4 regions of the Uliginosibacterium flavum genome follow, and region 4 is predicted to be linked to each of the others. Evidence: predicted binding sites of a transcription regulator. Region 4 holds the regulator's gene; each other region holds the start of a gene.
What was found. Region 4 encodes FNR, which switches genes on or off when oxygen is low (the NO sensors DNR and NnrR bind a similar motif). Its sites were predicted from a motif close to TTGANCTAGNTCAA; they were not measured.

Region 1 (3,203 bases), on a different contig from region 4:
CCTTGTTGGCACGCTGCCAGTGCAGCCAGATCAGGAAGGGCACGATGCGATACAGCATAACCGTCACCGTGCCGCCACCGAAACCAGCCAGCGCCAGCACGCCGAAGGCCACGCTCCAGCGCGGATCGGGTGAGAAATGCGCGAGCAGGCTGACCACCGCCAGCGCGCTGCTCAGCGCCGCCAGACCGAGCCAGCCCCAGTGGAAAGCATCGCGCTCACCGCGTTTCGAAGCGCTCACGCGCAGCGCCGTGAGCAGGCCGAAGACCAGCGCCAGCGCCGCGAGCAGGCTGCAAGCCAGGCTCGCCAGCCAGCCAATGCCCAAGCAGCCCGCCACCGAGCCCAGCAGCAAGGCACCCAGCAACACCCGCGTGGCCCAGCGCCATTGCTTGGGATACGGCGCAGTGACATGAAACATCGGCACCACCACCGCGGCCACACTCGCCACCAGCCCGCCGACCCAGCCGGCAATGCCCCACAAGGCATGCCAGTCGACTATCGCCAGCAGTGGCAGATTCCAGCCAAACAGCAGGATGCCAAGCAAGGCCCCACCGGCCAGCAGCGTCATGCCCAGTGCCATCGCACTGCGCCGCAGGGCCGCCACCATCTCGCTGCGCAAGGGCTGGCGCCACAGCGCCCGAGCCAATCGACCCGCCGCCACAATCAGGCTGCCGAGCAAGAGCACACCCGCCGTCGCCAGCCAGAAAGGCCCGCCCAAAAGGAAGCCGCCGGCGAGCGCGAACGCCCCCGCCAGCAGCGCAAACAAGATCAGCCAGTCGACGCCGCCCCAGCGTGGCAAGGTCAAACCACAAGCCACCGGAACGAACTGGAACAATGCCCCCAGCATCACCGGCATCAGCCCGCCGAGCGCGAACAGATGCACGGCGGCGAGTGCCGCCGGATGCCAGCGCGTGAGCATGGCCTCGGGCTGCCACACCAGCAGCAGTGCGGCCGCGCACATGCCGGCCACACCCGCCAGCATGCTCGCGAAAGTCAGACCGGGCGCCGGCGAGGCTGCGGTGGAGACGAGCTGCACTTCAGGCTCTGCTGATGGTGATGCGGAATTGCTCGTAGCCGCTGAAATCTTCGCGCGCCACCTGCCACACGAAACCATGCTCGCGTAGCCAGTCATACAGCGGGAAAGGTTCGCGATGAATCAGCACTTCCAGCGTCTCGCCGGCCGGCAACTCATCCGCTGCGGCCATGCTGAGTTCAAAGGGCTCGCAAGGCGGCAAGCCTCGCACATCCAGATGAATGGTCATACTGCCTCGCGCCGCGCCGCCACCTGCGCCGACAACTCGGCTGCCGTGGCACCGGCCGATTGCAGGGCTGCGGGATAAAGGATGTGCTCCTCTTTCATGTTGTGCTGCTGCAGCGTGATCAACAGCGCCTCGCCGTGGCCGCGCACGCCTTCGCCATCCTGCGCGCTGACCGCATCGCTGAGATCTTCGAGCAGGTTGCGGACTTCTTCATGTTCCATGCGCATCACCCGGGTCGGCCCGCAACTCATGCCGCTGGCCGCTTCGAATGCAGGGAAGAGCACTTCTTCTTCGGCGGCGAAATGCGCCAGCAAGTCGTGGTTCAAGCTGGCGAAAGCGCTGCGGGCACCGTCCCAGTCGCCCGCGCCGGCCAGGCGGCGCAAGGTGCCGAGCAAGGCATCGCATTCGCGATGGTCGGCCATCAAGTATTGATCAAAAGTCTGGTCGCTCATTTTTATAATCCATACGGGGAGTGTGGGCACAGTATGAAAAGCCCTAGCCCAGGCTGTAATTGACTCGAATCAATTTGAAAAAGTGCTGAGGATTGAGTGCTGAGTAAATTTTGCGCGCCGGCATGCCGACTGAAATGTACACTCGGCACTCAACCCCAGAACTCAGCACTGAATCAATGAACTGCCGTCCCCACTGCGCTGCCTGCTGCATCGCGCCCTCGATCTCCAGTCCGATTCCCGGCATGCCGCAGGGCAAGCCAGCCGATGTGCGTTGTGTCCAGCTGGATGCAAAGGATGCCTGCATGATCTTCGGCGCAGCCGAACGCCCGGCGGTATGCAGCGGCTTGCAACCCTCCGCCGAGATGTGCGGGGATTCGCGCGAGCAGGCCATGCACTGGCTGGGCCATCTGGAAAAGCAGACCCAGCCCTGATCTGTTGCCGGGCCGTCACACCGGCGCACGTATAATCGAGCCTCCCCCACCCGCCTGCGTACGCCTTCATGGATCTCCTGCTCCTGCTCAAAGCCGCCCTGCTCGGCATCGTCGAAGGCCTCACCGAGTTCCTGCCGATCTCCTCGACCGGCCACCTGATCCTTGCCGGGCAATTGCTGGATTTCACCGGAGACAAAGCCAAGCTCTTCGAAATCGTCATCCAGTCCGCCGCGATCCTCGCCGTGGTGTGGGAATACCGCCAGCGTCTGGGCCATGCCGTCATCAACGCGACACGCGAAGCCCGTTCGCTGCAACTGCTGATCAACGTGGCCATCGCCTTCCTGCCGCTGGCCCTGCTCGGGCTGGTGCTTGGCAAGTGGCTCAAGGCGCATCTGTTCAACGCCCCGGTGGTCGCTACCACCTTCATCCTCGGCGGCCTGATCATCCTGTGGGCCGAGCGCAAAAATCATCACGAACGGGTCGCCACAGTGGACGACATGGGCTGGAAGGACGCGCTCAAGGTTGGCATCGCCCAGGCCTTCGCCCTGATCCCCGGCACCTCGCGCAGCGGCGCCACCATCATCGGCGGCATGCTCTTCGGCCTGTCGCGCAAGGCCGCCACCGAATTCACCTTCTTCCTCGCCATCCCGACCCTCGCCCTGGCCAGCGTGTATTCGCTGTACAAGGAACGCGCCCTCCTCTCCGCCGATGATGCCGGCATGTGGGCGGTAGGCATGTTCTTCTCCTTCGCCTCCGCCTTCATCTGCGTGCGCTGGCTGATCCGCTTCGTTTCTACCCACAGCTTCAAAGCCTTCGCCTGGTATCGCATCGCCTTCGGCATCGTCGTGCTGCTGACCTGGCAAATGGGCTGGGTGCAGTGGGTGGAGGCCTGAGATAACGGAGCCCGCCCCCAGTTCCCAGTTCCCAGTTCCCAAAATGATCCTCTACCTCCACGGCTTCCGTTCCGGCCCGCAATCGCAAAAAGTGCAGGCGCTGGCTGCGCGTATGCACGCGCGCGGGCTGGGCGATCAGCTGTGGTGTGCGCAGCTCTCGCCAGTGCCCTT
Region 2 (3,203 bases), on a different contig from region 4:
ATACGCGGACCGGGAACCGTACTCGACTACCTGAAACGCATGAAAGAGCACAAAGGCCCGAGCATCGGCCACAACCCGCTGGGGGCGCTGTCAGTGCTGGGCATGCTCGCCGCCCTGTTTGTTCAAGCAACTTCAGGACTGTTCCTGACTGATGAAATCATGTTTGAGGCGCCGCTCTTCAAATACATCAGTGGCGCCACCGCCAGCCTGCTGGCCGAGATCCACGAGATCAATGCCGCAATCATCTTCACGCTGATCGGTCTGCACTTGGCTGCGATCCTGTTTTACCGCTTTATCAAACGCGAAAACCTGATCACACCGATGGTAACGGGCAACAAGGAAGTGCCTGCTGAACTGCCGGACCAAGACGCCAGCGGCGGCTCTGCCTGGCTCGGCCTGCTGGTATTCGGCGTGGCAGCCGGCACCGTCTGGTTCATCATCAACAAGCTCTGATCCAGAACACATAAAAAAGCCGCCGCATCTTTCATGCGGCGGCTTTTCATTTGCATGATGGCCCGGATTTACTTCATCCGATAGTCATCGTGACAACCCTTGCAGGTCTTGCCCAGATCAGCCAGCGCAACCTTCAGCGTTCCAACATCACCGGCCGCCGCTGGCAGTGCCTTGGCTGCAGCAGTGAACTTGTCATAAGCGGCCTTGAACTTTTCCGGCTCACTCCACACTTTCGGGTCAGCCTTGGTCGGCGCGCCCTTGTCAGTCCCGGGACCAAAAGCGCCGGCTTGCAAGGGCAGATCGGATAGATCCGCGATCACGCTGGCATGGCGCACAGCGACATCCTTGTTGAAAGCTACGTCGCCCTTGGCCATCGCATTCAGTGCGCCGCTGCTGCGTGCGTTGACTGTCATGGCTGACTGACGATATTTGATCTGGTCTTCCGGCTTGGCCTGAGCGAAAGCCGCAGATGCGCCGAGGCCGGCCAGAGCGAGTACGGCAAGGTGCTGAAATTTCATGTTAATTCCTCTGTGGTGAGTGCTGCTCGTGTCATTGAATGCCGGGGGCGGCATTCACCTTAAACGGCCGGACTTAATCAGCCGATCCTGCAAAAACATGTTTGACCCGCAAAACGTGCCCATCACTGACAACTTGCAGCAAGCGATCAATGTTCGGATGCTTGCCCGGATTCTGCCGTGCATCGTCCGTGTGTTCAGCATAGATCTCCAGCCCCTTGTTTGCTGCATCGACATTGATCGCGCCGTAGAACTGGGCCAGATGATTGTAGACCGCCAACGAACCGATCTGACCGGGCTTGTGTTCGATAAGCCCAACTTCATTGCCATCGGCATCAAGGAGCTGAACTGCAGCAAGATGCGAAACGCCGGGGAGTTGTTTGAGATTGTCTGCGAAGGCCATGGTTTTAAGTGGAGAGTAAAGTGTAGGGAGATTTTAGCGCGCCTTGCCTGAAGAAGCGCACCCGCCCTGCCTAGCCAGCAGGGCACGCTGGAGAAGCCCGCCAGGTGCGGCTCTTGGAGATGGGCCCTGAAACACCTCCATCAGCTGATTTTACCCGGATATAATTTGACAAGTCATTTACACCCGGGTTTAATTACTTGCCTTCAATTTTACCCGGATAAATCATGCACGCCTACACCGCGTTTACTGGTCAACGCCTGCTCGCCTCCGGCGCCCTTGCCGATATCGTTCGTGCGCTCAAGGCCGAACTTGGCATTCAGCCCGATCTTGCCTATCAAGTGTTCGACAATGCCACTGGTCACTGTGTTGATCTCGATTTGCGCGGCACACTCGATGAGTCCCTGGCGCGCCTCGCTTCGGCAACTAGCGACACCGCTGCAGCGGTCGAGAAACCTGGTCCGGGCCGCCCCAAACTCGGTGTCGTCGCACGCGAAATCACGCTGCTGCCACGCCATTGGGACTGGCTCGCCAGCCAGCCTGGCGGCGCCTCGGTAGCACTGCGCAAACTGGTGGAAACGGCCAGCCGGGCCAGTCGGGCACGCGACCGGGCCCGTGCCTCCCGCGATGTTTGCCACTACTTCATGCTCACCATGAGCGGAAATCTGCAAGGTTTCGAAGAGGCTACCCGCGCACTCTTTGCCGGCAATTTCGCGGCAGTCCTTACCCACATGGCGGCTTGGCCAGCCGACATCCGGCAACACGCCGAAACCTTGTTGGAAACGGCCCAAAATGACGCCTACGAAGCACGCGAGGATTGATCGGCGCTGCTGTGTCTGGCTAGCGCCCAGGCCACATGCTCGCGAACCAGCTCCGACGCATCCTCGGCCCGCGCCTGCAGGGCGGCGATCACTGTCGGTGTGCTTGGCGCATTCCCCAGACCCACGGCCAGATTGCGCAGCCAGCGCTCATGCCCGATGCGATAGATCGCCGAGCCGGCCAGCCGCGTCTTGAACTCGTCTTCCGTCCAGGCAAACAGCTCGACCAGCGTGGCGCGATCCAGACCGTTGCGCACGGCAAAATCCGCCTCCTGCGTGGGTTGGGCGAAACGATTCCACGGACAGGCCAGCTGGCAATCATCGCAGCCATACACGCGATTGCCGATCAGGGGCCGCAGGTCTTCGGGAATGGCCCCGGCATGTTCGATGGTCAGATAAGAAATGCAACGCCGCGCGTCCAGCTGATAGGGAGCGACGATAGCCTGCGTCGGGCAGGCCGGAATGCAGGCTGAACACGAGCCGCAATGCCCCGTCTGCCCCTTCGACTTCGCTTCACTACGCTCAGGACGAACGGATTCAGGCAGCGCCAGATCAACGTAGATCTCGCCAAGAAAGAACAGCGAGCCCGCTTCGCGCGTCAGCAACAAGGTGTGTTTGCCGCGCCAGCCCAGGCCGGCACGCGTTGCCAACTCCACTTCCAGCACCGGCGCGGAGTCGGTGAAAACGCGATAGCCATAGTCGCCGACCGCTACGCCGATGCGCTCGGCCAGTTTCTGCAGGCGGGCGCGTATCAGCTTGTGATAATCACGCCCCAGCGCGTAACGCGAAATCGCCGCGCGCGCCTCGTCGGCCTGCACGGCGCGGGCCTCGGCCAGACCCGGCTCGGACCAGTAATCCATGCGTACGGAAATCACGCTGACGGTGCCCGGCACAAGTTCTGCCGGCCGGGCGCGTTTCAGGCCGTGGCGCGCCATATAATCCATGTCGCCGTGAAAACCGGCGGCCAGCCAGTCGAGCAGGCCCTGCTCGGCCGAGCTGAGATCGATGCCAGTGAAG
Region 3 (3,203 bases), on a different contig from region 4:
GGGCGACGTAGTTGGATTCGTTGCCGGTGCCGCGCGAGGAGCCGGTCAGCATGATCGAATCCGGACCGTATTTTTCCTTGATGGCTTTCAGGCGCGAACTGGCAAATTCGATGGCTTCATCCCAGGACACGGCTTCAAGATCGCCGCCGCGCTGGCGCCGGATCATCGGCTGTTTCAGGCGCGGGGTCAGCAGCTTGGTATCGTTCAGGAAGTCCCAGCCGTAGTAGCCCTTCAGGCACAGTTCGCCCTGATTGGTGACGCCATTGGCACCTTCTGCGCCGACGACCTTGTTGTCTTTGACCAGCAGATTGATCTTGCAGCCCGAGCCGCAGTAGGGACATACCGTGATGACTTTTTTCATGTCACAAATCCTTTCCGGATAATTCGAATTCGATTCAAAACTGCAGGTTGGTGGCGAGATTCAGGGCGGCTTGTTCCTGACGTTTGCGCAAGCTCGCGGCCATCGCTTCCTTGTCCACCAGGTGCAAAGCCTTGGTCGGGCAGGACGGAATACAGGCCGGGCCCTCGGCGCGATCACTGCACAAGTCGCACTTCTGCGCTTCGGATTTCATTTTTTGCGACACCAGCATCGAGCCGGCCTGGCCTGCGGCAGGTACGCTGACCACGGTCATCGCGCCGTAGGGGCAAGCCACCACACAGGTTTTGCAGCCGACGCAGCGTTCTTGTAACACCTGTACGCTGTCCTGGCCGTAAATAATGGCGCCGCTTGGGCAGGCACGCACACAGGGCGCGTCATCGCACTGACGGCACAGGATGGGGGTGGTGATCGTGCCTGCGCGGACGATCGTCAGGCGCGGCGAAAAATTCTGTGGCGACAGCATGTCCGCCCCCTTGCCCACAGGGTGCGCCATGGCACAGGCGATCTCGCACGTGCGACAGCCGATGCATTTGCTGGCTTCCGCGATAACAAACCGGTTCATTCATTGCCTCCTTGTGTGGATCTGGGCGGCTTCGATGCCTTACAAAATTGGCCGTCCTCTAGAACTTGCGATCTTTCGCATAAGTCGTCTGTGGCGACTAGACGAGGATCAAGCTTTGCGCACACAGCGCGATTTTTCGCTTAATAACGTCAGGTTTGTGTCTTTGAAGCTTCGGTGGTTTATTTGCTTTGACTTGCTGCAGTGCGATACAGCTCGGGATCTTGCTGACGACTGTTCATTGTTTGACGCGCATCGTCGCCAGCATGAGGCGAGGCGTGACATGCTTCGCGCTAGCATCTAGAAAGTAAGGGACTGTGCATGCATGAACTGACGCTGGCGGAACGCGCCATCGGAATCGTTGAAGCTGCCGCGCGCAAGGCCGAGGCCCGGCGCGTTACGCGGATCAGATTGTCGATTGGCGCGCTGGCGCACGTCGACCCGGATACCATGCAGTATTGCTGCGAGGTGGTGAGCCGGGACACTCTGGCCGCAGGCGCGCAGATCGAAGTCGTGCGTGCACCGGGCCTGGCCTGGTGTGCCACCTGCAGTGCGGAGGTCGCGCTGAAGCAGATTGGCGAGCCCTGTCCGCAATGCGGCGGCTACCAGCTGAACATTACGGATGGAGACCAGATGCAGGTGGTCGACATCAGCATAGAGTGAGTCAGGAGTGAAGCAATGTGCGTGACCTGTGGTTGTGGCGGCGGCAACGCCAGCATTGACGGACATGATTTGCGCTACGCGCCGCGTCAGCGCAAGGAAGCCATTGCGCCCAAAGCCGGCAGCTTCCGGCCCGTGGGTCACAGCCATGCGCCGCTGGAGGCTAATCACGCGCCGCAGATGACGGCTGAACGCGTGCTGCGCATCGAGCAGGACATCCTCTCCGGCAACGATGCGCAGGCCGAGGCGAACCGGCAGGCTTTCGCCGCGCGCGGGCTCTTTGTCCTCAATTTCGTTTCCAGTCCCGGTTCGGGCAAGACCACGCTGCTGGTCGATACCATCCAGCGCTGGGCCGGCCGCACGTCGCTGGCCGTGATCGAGGGCGACCAGCAGACGGCTAACGATGCCGAGCGCATCCGCGCCACCGGCGCGCCGGCCGTGCAGATCAATACCGGCAAGGGCTGCCATCTGGACGCGCACATGGTGGCGCAGGCTGCCGCGCAACTGACCGCGCAGGCGCAGCTGCCGCAGAACGGCCTGCTGCTGATCGAGAACGTCGGCAACCTCGTCTGCCCGGCCGCCTTCGATCTGGGCGAGGCGCACAAGGTGGTGATTCTTTCGGTGACCGAAGGCGAGGACAAGCCGCTGAAATACCCGGACATGTTCCGCGCCGCCGATCTGCTGCTGATCAGCAAGACCGATCTGCTGCCCTATCTGGATTTCGATGTTGAACTGGCGATCCGCTATGCGCGTCAGGTGCGCCCGGATTTGCCGGTGATTCAGCTCTCCTCGAAGACTGGTGCGGGTTGCGACGCATGGCAGGCATGGCTGGAGAGCGGCGTACAGCGGGCTTCTTCGAGCATGCTGGCTTGAGAGCAAGGCTGCGTCTGCGTCTTCGCGGCATCGTCCAGGGGGTCGGCTTCCGGCCCTTCGTGCATCGCCTGGCGCATGAACTCGACTTGCTCGGCTGGGTGCGCAACGATGCAGGCGGCGTGACGCTGGAAGTGCAGGGCGCCGACGCGGCCTTGGCCGTTTTCGCCGAGCGTTTGCGCCGTGATGCACCAGCGGCCGCGCGCATCGATGCTGTTGAAACGGAAACACTTGCGCCGGAAGCTGACGCGGCCGGTTTCACCATTCTTGCCAGCGAAGCCGGCGGCGCCAATCAGGCCGTGATCGGCCCGGATCTGTGCGTATGCCCGGGCTGCTTGGCCGAACTCTGCGATCCGGCCAATCGCCGCTATCGCTACGCCTTCATCAATTGCACCGACTGCGGCCCGCGCTACACCATCGCCGCCCGTTTGCCGTATGACCGCGCCCACACTAGCATGGCTAGCTTCACGCAATGCCCGGCTTGTCTCGCCGAATACACCGATCCGTTCAATCGCCGTTTCCATGCCGAACCGAATGCCTGCCCGGTCTGCGGGCCTCAACTGACGCTGCTCGACGCGAGCGGGCAGGCCATTGCCGGTGATCCGATTGCCGAGACCCTGGCGCGTATCCGGCGCGGTGAGATCGTTGGGCTGAAAGGTCTCGGCGGCTTCCACTTGGCCTGCGATGCGCGCAACGCGGCGGCGGTGGCCGAGCTGCGTCGACGCAAGGACCGTG
Region 4 (3,203 bases):
CAAGGCCTGAATGATGGCGTTTCGCAGGATATCGTCTTCGCTCAAGGTCCAGCCACGCATGAGCGGAAAAGCGCCCTGATCGATGGCCGCGTAATACGCCTCCAGATCACGCTGATTCTGACTGAAAGCGCCACCCGCCTTGCCGATTGAAGATACGCCAAAGGCCAGCAGATCACATTCGGCGTGGGTGGAATAACCCTGAAAATTGCGCTGCAAGCGGCCTTGGCGCTGGGCGACAGCCAACTCGTCATCCGGCCGTGCAAAGTGATCCATGCCGATGAATACATAGCCCGCATCGGCCAGCTTGGCGATGGCCAGAGACAGAATCTGCAACTTTGCATCCGGCGAAGGCAGATCAGCCGCCTCGATGCGTCGCTGCGGCATGAAACGAGTCGGCAAATGGGCGTAGTTATACAGAGCCAGGCGATCCGGCTGCATGGCCAGCACCGTGTCCAGCGTCTTACCGAAGCTCTCGACGCTCTGGTGCGGCAGACCATAAATCAGGTCAACACTGATCGATTTGAAGCCGTATTGACGCGCAGCATCCAGCACCACGCGCGTTTCCTCGACCGACTGGATGCGATTGACCGCCTGTTGCACATTGGGATCAAAATCCTGCACCCCGAGGCTCATGCGGTTAAAGCCCTCGCTTGCGAGCAATGCCACAATTTCCGGCGTGACCTTGCGCGGATCGACCTCGATTGAATACTCGCCATCCGCCTGCAAGATGAAGTGCTCACGAATACTTGCCATCAGGCGCCGGATTTCATCGGGCTGCAGGAAAGTGGGGGTGCCGCCGCCCCAGTGTATCTGCTGCACATTGCGCGGCTCCGGCAACAATGCGGCTTGCATCGCCATCTCACGCGCCAGATAGTCGACGTACTTCGCCGACAAGGAGCGATCCTTGCTTATCACCTTGTTGCAAGCGCAGTAGTAGCAGATCGTGTTGCAGAAGGGGATGTGAAAATACAGTGACAGCCCGCTGGCAGGATCAATTCGCTGCAGGTGTTGCTGCAAGCTTGCCGCATCAAAATTGTCGGAAAACCGATCAGCTGTCGGATAGGACGTGTAGCGCGGGCCTGGCACATCAAAACGCCGAATCAGGTCGGGGTCAAAGCTGATCGTTTGTTTCACGATTCATGTTCTTTTCAAGTGGTTGAAGACAATCGCAGAGATAGTAAGCAAATACGTTGATGTTGATCAATTCGCAAGGTAAACTCTAATCCGTGGACCAAAAAGTTACCATTCCCCTGACTTCAAACAATATGCGCGTTGCCTGTTCTGAGTGCAATCTTCGCGAGCTGTGTCTCGCCGTCGGTCTTGATGATGAAGATCTGTACAAACTCGATGACATGGTCACCAAGCGCAAGCTCAAGCGCGGCCAACAACTTTACCGTGCTGGCGATTCGTTTGATGCCATTTACGCCATTCGAACCGGCTTTTTCAAGACCGATATCCTCACCGAGGAAGGCCTTGAACAAGTAACCGGATTTCAGATGGCAGGTGAAATCCTTGGCATGGATGGCATCAGCACGGATCGTCACGTCTGCAACGCAACCGCGCTGGAAGACAGCGAGGTCTGCCTGATGCCTTACGATCAACTCGAAGAGCTGTCGCGCCACATCAAATCCCTGCAGCAGCAATTCCACAAGTTCATGAGCCGCGAAATCGTGCGTGACCAGAGCCTGATGATCTTGCTCGGTTCGATGCGTGCAGAAGAGCGGATCGCCGCCTTCCTGCTCAACTTATCGCAGCGCATGCGGGTGCGTGGCTATTCCGCCTCCGAATTCCACTTGCGCATGACCCGTGAAGAAATCGGCTCCTACCTCGGTCTGAAGCTGGAAACGGTCAGCCGCGCTTTCTCGAAATTCCACGACGAAGGCCTGATCGGCGTTCAGCAGAAATACATCCGCATTCTGAATGCGGATGGCCTCAAGGCCTTGCTCAACCACACCCCCTCCTGATCGGAACTACCGCGTCCCAAAACAAAAGAGACGCCACGGCGTCTCTTTTGTTTTGGCGATAACAGACCCGCTTACCGCAAACCCAGCACATCCTGCATGTCGTAAAGCCCGCTGGCCTTACCCTGCAGAAAGGCTGCCGCGCGCAAGGCGCCCGTCGCGTAGGGCATGCGGCTGCTGGCTTTGTGCGAGATTTCGACGCGCTCGCCCAAGCCACAGAACATCACCGTGTGATCACCAATCACGTCGCCGCCACGTACTGTCGCAAATCCGATGGTTTCCGGCTTGCGCTCTCCTGTTACGCCTTCACGGCCATAAACAGCGCAATCCCTGAGATCGCGATCCAGCGCCTTGGCAACGACTTCACCCATGCTCAGAGCCGTACCCGAGGGCGCATCCACCTTGAAACGATGGTGCGCTTCGAAAATTTCCACGTCGTAACCCGACGCCAGAATTTTCGCGGCCAGATCCAGAACCTTGAACACCGCATTCACGCCGACCGACATGTTCGACGCAAACATCACGGGAATCTCACGCGCAGCCTCGCCGATCAAAGCCTTCTGCTCCGCCGTAAAACCTGTCGTACCGATAACCAGGGAACGCTTGAGACGCCGCGCCACGCTCAGATGCTCCAGCGTCCCTTCGGGGCGCGTGAAATCAATCAGACAGTCAGACACAACCAATGCGGCCTCCACGTCACTGCCAATCATCACACCACATGCATTACCCATCAACTCGCCCGCATCGCGTCCAATAAACGGGCTGTCGGCACGATCCAGGGCGGCAGAAAAAACAACATCAGGCATTTGCAGGGCGGCTTCAATCAGCATGCGCCCCATACGTCCGGAAGCTCCGGCAATAGCGACTTTGACGGTCATCGAAAATCCTCTGGGAATGAAGCGGAGCGACGCGAGGCCGCTCCGGGTAATCAGGGCTTGGCGGCGGCCGGACCAGTGATGTCGATCACACGTGGCGCAATCGGAACTTCAGCGCGCCCCGCGGCTACATCACCCTCGATACGATCAAGCTTGTCTGCAATAAAGAAAATTGCGACGCTGCGACGCTCCGGCTCGGCATAGCCAGTCGAAAACTGATAAACGTAATCCCAGCGATCTGCATGAAACACATCCACCAGCAGGGGCGAACCCATCACGAAGCGCACCTGCTCCCGGCTCATGCCTGGGGAGAGTTGTGACAGCATTTCCTGCGTTACGGCATTACCTTGGCGCACATCGATACGAA

Region 1: the regulator FNR is predicted to act here: its motif matches at 1,768-1,781, upstream of ABXR19_RS03585 (hemerythrin domain-containing protein).
Region 2: the regulator FNR is predicted to act here: its motif matches at 1,580-1,593, upstream of ABXR19_RS09770 (DUF2239 family protein).
Region 3: the regulator FNR is predicted to act here: its motif matches at 1,040-1,053, upstream of hypA (hydrogenase maturation nickel metallochaperone HypA).

Annotation. Positions count from the first base shown of each region.
Region 1 covers NZ_JBEWZI010000003.1:58,471-61,673, forward strand. Annotated here, with positions in the region: gene ABXR19_RS03575 (hypothetical protein) at 1-1,033, opposite strand, end outside; gene ABXR19_RS03580 (DUF2249 domain-containing protein) at 1,035-1,259, opposite strand; gene ABXR19_RS03585 (hemerythrin domain-containing protein) at 1,256-1,708, opposite strand; gene ABXR19_RS03590 (YkgJ family cysteine cluster protein) at 1,885-2,139, shown strand; gene ABXR19_RS03595 (undecaprenyl-diphosphate phosphatase) at 2,208-3,032, shown strand; gene ABXR19_RS03600 (YqiA/YcfP family alpha/beta fold hydrolase) at 3,076-3,203, shown strand, end outside.
Region 2 covers NZ_JBEWZI010000009.1:13,907-17,109, forward strand. Annotated here, with positions in the region: gene ABXR19_RS09755 (cytochrome b/b6 domain-containing protein) at 1-453, shown strand, start outside; gene ABXR19_RS09760 (c-type cytochrome) at 522-971, opposite strand; gene ABXR19_RS09765 (DUF2322 family protein) at 1,045-1,371, opposite strand; gene ABXR19_RS09770 (DUF2239 family protein) at 1,596-2,189, shown strand; gene queG (tRNA epoxyqueuosine(34) reductase QueG) at 2,168-3,203, opposite strand, start outside.
Region 3 covers NZ_JBEWZI010000008.1:71,097-74,299, reverse strand. Annotated here, with positions in the region: gene fdhF (formate dehydrogenase subunit alpha) at 1-361, opposite strand, end outside; gene ABXR19_RS09110 (4Fe-4S dicluster domain-containing protein) at 396-941, opposite strand; gene hypA (hydrogenase maturation nickel metallochaperone HypA) at 1,260-1,601, shown strand; gene hypB (hydrogenase nickel incorporation protein HypB) at 1,617-2,471, shown strand; gene hypF (carbamoyltransferase HypF) at 2,423-3,203, shown strand, end outside.
Region 4 covers NZ_JBEWZI010000019.1:33,648-36,850, forward strand. Annotated here, with positions in the region: gene hemN (oxygen-independent coproporphyrinogen III oxidase) at 1-1,134, opposite strand, end outside; gene fnr (fumarate/nitrate reduction transcriptional regulator Fnr) at 1,227-1,964, shown strand; gene dapB (4-hydroxy-tetrahydrodipicolinate reductase) at 2,036-2,839, opposite strand; gene ABXR19_RS15630 (outer membrane protein assembly factor BamE) at 2,890-3,203, opposite strand, start outside.